2 regions of the Sutcliffiella sp. NPDC057660 genome follow, and region 1 is predicted to be linked to the other one. Evidence: a T-box and tRNA genes for the amino acid it is inferred to sense, from the RefSeq annotation. Region 1 holds a T-box; the other holds one or more tRNA genes.
The links. A T-box is a leader RNA that pairs with one kind of tRNA and senses whether it is charged. The one in region 1 lies ahead of ileS (isoleucine--tRNA ligase), so its partner is inferred to be a tRNA-Ile.
Positions count from the first base shown of each region.

Region 2: it encodes a tRNA-Ile, which carries the amino acid that the T-box ahead of ileS (isoleucine--tRNA ligase) is inferred to sense. The anticodon was not compared.

Region 1 covers NZ_JBHVHV010000005.1:266,410-269,798, reverse strand. The annotation lists gene ACFVAD_RS07460 (YggT family protein) at 1-1, shown strand, start outside; gene ACFVAD_RS07455 (YlmH family RNA-binding protein) at 77-850, shown strand; gene ACFVAD_RS07450 (DivIVA domain-containing protein) at 930-1,430, shown strand; T-box leader at 1,520-1,746, shown strand; gene ileS (isoleucine--tRNA ligase) at 1,802-3,389, shown strand, end outside.
Region 2 covers NZ_JBHVHV010000028.1:30,613-34,001, forward strand. The annotation lists gene glgB (1,4-alpha-glucan branching protein GlgB) at 1-1,131, opposite strand, end outside; tRNA gene ACFVAD_RS23305 (tRNA-Glu) at 1,752-1,823, opposite strand; tRNA gene ACFVAD_RS23310 (tRNA-Ser) at 1,841-1,931, opposite strand; tRNA gene ACFVAD_RS23315 (tRNA-Asn) at 1,937-2,011, opposite strand; tRNA gene ACFVAD_RS23320 (tRNA-Ile) at 2,187-2,263, opposite strand; tRNA gene ACFVAD_RS23325 (tRNA-Gly) at 2,267-2,340, opposite strand; tRNA gene ACFVAD_RS23330 (tRNA-His) at 2,351-2,423, opposite strand; tRNA gene ACFVAD_RS23335 (tRNA-Thr) at 2,448-2,523, opposite strand; tRNA gene ACFVAD_RS23340 (tRNA-Phe) at 2,545-2,620, opposite strand; tRNA gene ACFVAD_RS23345 (tRNA-Asp) at 2,637-2,712, opposite strand; tRNA gene ACFVAD_RS23350 (tRNA-Met) at 2,716-2,792, opposite strand; tRNA gene ACFVAD_RS23355 (tRNA-Ser) at 2,839-2,931, opposite strand; tRNA gene ACFVAD_RS23360 (tRNA-Ile) at 2,947-3,023, opposite strand; tRNA gene ACFVAD_RS23365 (tRNA-Met) at 3,028-3,104, opposite strand; tRNA gene ACFVAD_RS23370 (tRNA-Ala) at 3,133-3,205, opposite strand; tRNA gene ACFVAD_RS23375 (tRNA-Pro) at 3,220-3,296, opposite strand; tRNA gene ACFVAD_RS23380 (tRNA-Arg) at 3,301-3,377, opposite strand.

The sequences.
Region 1 (3,389 bases):
AATCAAGTAGGGAAACCACCAAGGTTCCCTACTTATATTTTGTAAAGTTGAAGTAACCTATGTGATGGTGATTCTAATGAGTATTTATATGCATTTCCGGCCGGAAGAACATGAATTTATCGATCAGGTTCTTGAATGGAAGGAAACGGTTAATGAGCAGTATGCTCCAAAACTGACAGATTTTCTTGATCCTCGTGAGCAGGAGATCATCCAGAGTATTATTGGAGCAAACGATGAAGTCAAGATTCGGCTTTTTGGTGGTGCAGAGGGTGCTGAAAGGAAAAGAGCGTTTCTGTATCCTTCTTACTATTCTCCAGGCATAGAAGATTTCCAGCTTAAAGCATACGATATTTCTTATCCGGAAAAGTTTGTCCAAATCGAGCACCGACAGATTCTTGGTTCATTGATGGGAATCGGATTGAAACGGAGCAAGTTTGGGGATATCTATTTCCACGACAAGAAAGTGCAGTTGGTCATTGGCGAAGAAGTCAGTTCGTATGTGGAATTGCAGCTACAGGAAGTGGGCAGGGTGAAAGTGTCCTTGCAGCATATTCCCCTCTCCAATCTTGTAAGCCCTCAAACCGTCTGGGAAGAAGCTTCCACTACAGCCGCTTCGCTGCGCTTGGATGTCATGCTGGCATCCATCTATAACCTCTCAAGGCAGAAGGCCCAGTTGCTGATTGGAGCAAAAAAGGTCAAGGTCAATTGGAAAGTGGTGGAGCAGTCTTCCTTCGAATGCAGGGAAGGCGACATCCTTTCTGCGAGAGGCTTCGGACGAAGCAAGCTGCTGACGATTGATGGAAAGACGAAAAAGGAAAAATGGAGAATTATTGTAGGAAAACAAAAATAATTCAACTTCCAGAAGGAATTTCCGTACTACTGTCGAATTATGTTTATAAATAATAGAGATTTTAATGGAGGTGGCATCTATGCCCTTAACACCGCTTGATATTCATAATAAAGAGTTTAACAAGGCTTTCAGAGGCTATGATGAAGATGAAGTAAACGAGTTTCTGGATCAGGTAATCAAAGATTATGAATTGGTCATCCGTGAAAAGAAGGATTTCGAAGAGAAGGTCAAAGAACTTAACAGTCGCTTGACCCACTTCAACACAATTGAGGAAACTCTGAATAAATCCATCCTTATCGCGCAGGAATCTGCAGAAGATGTCAGACGTAATGCTCAAAAGGAAGCAAAGCTTATCATTAAAGAAGCAGAAAAAAACGCGGATCGCATCATTAATGAATCCCTATTAAAATCAAGAAAGCTTCAAGTTGAAATTGACGAATTGAAGAAGCAATCCAAAATTTTCCGCAATCGTTTCAAAATGCTGGTTGAGGCACAGTTGGAACTGATCGATAACGATGATTGGGATCATCTGATGGAATATGAGGAAAAAGAGAAAGAATTAGAAGAAAATAGAGTATAACCTTGACTAATTAAGGCTATATTCAGTATAATAACGAAACAATTATCGTTTTTACCATAAGCTATTTATATATGTGAACTTATCATACTTATAAAACGTTGAAAGGGATAGTAGTTTCTTCACACACTTTTACAAGCGACTCGGGGATGGTGGAAGCCCGTGAAAAGCGAAGAAGCGAATATCACCCTGGAGTATCGGACTGAACGCAGCCTGCCTGTAAGTTCGATCGGTTTATCCACGTTAAGGATACTAAAGCGGACTTATTTTTTGCTAAGTCAATTTAGGGTGGTACCACGGGAGTTCTCTCGTCCCTTTTAGGGATGAGGGGACTTTTTTATTTTTTTATAAAATGGATTGTTGGAGGAAAGACAATGGAGTATAAAGATACGTTATTGATGCCAAAAACCGATTTCCCGATGAGAGGGAATTTACCTAACCGCGAACCACAGATTCAACAGAACTGGGATGAAATGAAGATCTATGAAAAAGTACAGGAGCGCACCAAAGGACGTCCAATGTATGTCCTTCATGACGGACCTCCATATGCGAATGGCGACATTCACATGGGTCATGCACTGAATAAAGTATTAAAGGACTTTATCGTCCGCTATAAGTCAATGAGCGGCTATCATGCTCCTTATGTACCAGGCTGGGATACACATGGACTTCCTATTGAAACGGCTTTGACAAAAAACAAAAAAGTGAAGCGCAAGGAAATGTCAGTGGCAGACTTCCGCAAGCTTTGTGAAGAATATGCGTATGAACAGGTTGACCGCCAACGTGAACAGTTTATGAGACTTGGTGTACGTGGAGACTGGTTCAACCCTTATATCACGCTTAAACCGGAATATGAAGCTCAGCAGATCAAGGTATTTGGTGATATGGCGAAAAACGGACTGATCTATAAAGGATTAAAGCCTGTTTATTGGTCCCCTTCCAGTGAGTCTGCACTTGCGGAAGCGGAAATCGAATACCAGGATAAGCGTTCTCCATCCATCTATGTTGCATTCAAAGTTGCAGATGGAAAAGGCGTATTGGAGGATAACGAGCAGTTTATCATCTGGACCACTACTCCATGGACGATCCCTGCAAACCTAGGGATTGCCGTACATCCAGAATTGGAGTATAGCGTTGTGGAAGTGGAAGGAAGCAGATATGTAATCGCATCTGAGCTTGTAGAGTCCGTTTCCAAGACAATGGAGTGGGAAACAGCTCATGTTGTCAAAACAGTGAAAGGTGCCGAGCTTGAGCATATCGTAGCAAAACACCCATTGTATGACCGCGAATCCCTTGTAATGCTTGGCGATCATGTTACTACTGATGCCGGTACAGGATGTGTTCATACTGCACCAGGACATGGGGAAGATGATTTTGTCATCGGTAAAAAATACGGCTTGGATGTACTATGTCCGGTTGATTCCAGAGGGAATATGACAGAGGAGGCGCCAGGATTCGAAGGTCTTTTCTATGATGAGGCAAACAAGCCGATCACGGAAAAACTTCAGGAAGCCGGAGCATTGCTGAAGCTGAACTTCATCACTCACTCCTATCCACATGACTGGCGTACGAAGAAGCCAACCATCTTCCGTGCCACAGCTCAGTGGTTTGCATCAATCGATAAAATCAGAGATCAACTTCTACAAGCGGTTGCGGAAACGAAATGGGTACCTGCTTGGGGAGAAACCCGCCTGTATAACATGGTTCGCGACCGTGGAGACTGGTGTATTTCTCGCCAGCGTGCATGGGGGGTTCCGATTCCGGTATTTTATGCGGAGAATGGCCAGGAAATCATCACGGATGAAACGATTGATCACGTATCTGCACTATTCAGAGAGCACGGCTCCAACATCTGGTTTGAAAGAGAAGCGAAAGATCTTTTACCGGTGGGCTTCACACATGAAGGCAGCCCGAATGGAACCTTCTCGAAAGAAATGGACATCATGGATGTCTGGTTTGACT
Region 2 (3,389 bases), on a different contig from region 1:
ATTCCATTTGTAGTTAAACCCAAGTCCTCCTATAGAAGTAGGAGAGGTAACCAAAGGCCAATCCGTTGAATCCTCCGCAATCATCAGTGCGCTGTAGTCGAATTCAAAAACCGCTTCATTCAGCTTTTTCAAAAATTCCTGTGCAAAAGGATTCGCATGGACTTCCTGCGTATTAGGCCAATACAGCATATTGGCAACAGCGTCGACCCGGAAGCCGTCCACATGGAAATGCTCCATCCAAAACATCGCATTGGAAATCAGGAAGCTTCTGACCTCCGGCTTCCCCAAATCGAAATTGGCAGTCCCCCATACCTCATTTTCCCGGTCATTGTAGGCTTGATACTCAAATGTTGGAGTGCCATCAAACATGGACAGCCCATGCGCATCCTTACAGAAGTGTCCAGGTACCCAGTCCAGTATTACCCCGATATCCTCCTGATGGCAGGCATCAATAAAAGCCATTAGCTCACGCGGAGTGCCATAGCGGCTCGTAGCGGCATAATAACCTGTCCCCTGATATCCCCAAGATCTGTCATAAGGATGCTCAATCAATGGCAACAACTCTATATGAGTAAATTTATGCTCTTTCACATAGGGGATCAATTCTTCTATAAGCTCCAAATACGAGTATAGCTCTCCGTTTTCCTTCTTTTTCCATGATCCCATATGTAATTCATAAATGAACATCGGCTTCTCATACACTAGCTTTCTCTTTTTTCGTCTACGCCAGTTTTGATCCTTCCACTTGTATCCTTCCAAGTCATAGACAATGGAAGCAGTCTTAGGACGTACCTCTGCATGAAATGCAAATGGGTCAGACTTATGTAACACTTCCCCTTCATTTGTCACTATTTCATATTTGTAAAGGTGACCAGTTAGCTCTTCTGGCAATTGAATACTCCAGACACCCTCATTATTAAGTTTTTCTAATACGTATTCTTTCCCATTCCAATCATTGAACGTCCCAATCAGCCTGACCGCCGTTGCATGAGGTGCCCAGACTGTAAATCTGGTGCCGACAACCTTTTTCCGGTGCTTTATTACATGTGCACCAAACAGCTCATAGCTCTTATACAATGTCCCTTCATGAAATAGGTGCAGCTGAAAATCAGTGGCGCTCGTTGCAATCAATATCGTCACCCTTTCGGAATAGTTTCAAAAAGATTATTGTTATACTTTACTATTCTCTTTTTTAAACCATTCTCCTTTTTACGACAAGGACCAATCGTTAGACACAAAATTGCAAAATTCACAATATATTGTTATTTTGTCGAAAATACGCTATATCAGGGAAACCGCTTCCATTACCATCCCTCCAGAGTTCTTGATATGACTGGATAAATGTAAGGGTTTACAATAAAGAAAATATGACAGGATATTCGATTCTTTTATAAGGGAATTTGTCGAAAAGTTTTTAGTGGAAAAGAAGGTTGAATAAATGTGGAAGCGATTTCATCTTAAAAGTTATATAAAAATAATAAAAATATTATTTGAATTTTGGTTTTGTCGGAGAGTCTATGGGGTATAAAAGTAAGTTAGAAGAAGTTTCTTTTGGGAGATTAGGAGAGGCTGATTTAGGATGGATTTGATTTTCTGATAATGCTCATAATCAGAAAATCCGTGTTCCACAAATTATATAAGACCAAATGATCATATTTTGCACTACGACGAAAAGAGAAGAATGGCTTTTTCAAACAAATTCGCACAATAAAAAAAGCCATGATATTTATAAAAATACCACAACTTTTTGATGACCCGTACGGGATTCGAACCCGTGTTACCGCCGTGAAAGGGCGGTGTCTTAACCGCTTGACCAACGGGCCGCATGATTGAGTTTTGATGGCGGAGAAGGAGGGATTTGAACCCTCGCGCCGCTTACACGACCTACACCCTTAGCAGGGGCGCCTCTTCAGCCACTTGAGTACTTCCCCGAATATGGCTCCACCAGTAGGATTCGAACCTACGACCCTTCGGTTAACAGCCGAATGCTCTACCGCTGAGCTATGGTGGAACGGTACATAAATTACTTTTACGAACAAATTGACCACTTACGCCGAACGTCCCGATTTCGGGATGATTAATCACGATGCTGCTCAATCGGTACGCTGTAGAATCTCTAGGAAGCTTATTCGAGCGTGCTCTACCGCTGAGCTATGGTGGAACGGTACATGGAACATAGTTAGTAATGGTGGGCCTAAGTGGACTCGAACCACCGACCTCACGCTTATCAGGCGTGCGCTCTAACCAGCTGAGCTATAGGCCCATATGGAGCGGGTGATGGGAATCGAACCCACGACATCAGCTTGGAAGGCTGAGGTTTTACCATTAAACTACACCCGCAAAAAAAAAGGGCGACTGATGGGAATCGAACCCACGAATGCCTGAACCACAATCAGGTGCGTTAACCACTTCGCCACAACCGCCATAATACTATTTTTTTGTAGAACTGGTGCCGGCGATAGGAGTCGAACCCACGACCTACTGATTACAAGTCAGTTGCTCTACCAACTGAGCTACACCGGCTAATGTTCGTTAATCTAAAAATGGTGGCTCGGGACGGAATCGAACCGCCGACACATGGATTTTCAGTCCATTGCTCTACCAACTGAGCTACCGAGCCACTATTAAATTAAAAATGGCGGTCCCGACCGGGATCGAACCGGCGATCTCCTGCGTGACAGGCAGGCATGTTAACCGCTACACCACGGGACCAATTGGTTGCGGGGACAGGATTTGAACCTGCGACCTTCGGGTTATGAGCCCGACGAGCTACCGGACTGCTCCACCCCGCGACAATAAAAGTAATACATATAAAATTCTCACCATTCTTATAAAAAATGGAGGAGGAAGAGGGATTCGAACCCCCGCGGGTTTTGACACCCCTGTCGGTTTTCAAGACCGATCCCTTCAGCCAGACTTGGGTATTCCTCCATATATAAGAATTTCTGGTGGACCTTGTAGGACTCGAACCTACGACCGGACGGTTATGAGCCGTCTGCTCTAACCAGCTGAGCTAAAGGTCCTTTTTGGTAGCGGCGGAGGGAGTCGAACCCACGACCTCACGGGTATGAACCGTACGCTCTAGCCAGCTGAGCTACACCGCCAAAAAAGTGAAGTTTATATTTCTATAAGTGGAGCCTAGCGGGATCGAACCGCTGACCTCCTGCGTGCAAAGCAGGCGCTCTCCCAGCTGAGCTAAGGCCCCAAACAAAATCTTAATGGTCGGGAAGACAGGATTCGAACCTGCGACCCCTTGGTCCCAAACCAAGTGCTCTACCAAGCTGAGCTACTCCCCGTAAATGGCGCGCCCGAGAGGACTCGAACCCCTAACCTTTTGATCCGTAGTCAAACGCTCTATCCAATTGAGCTACGGGCGCTTATAAAAGTTA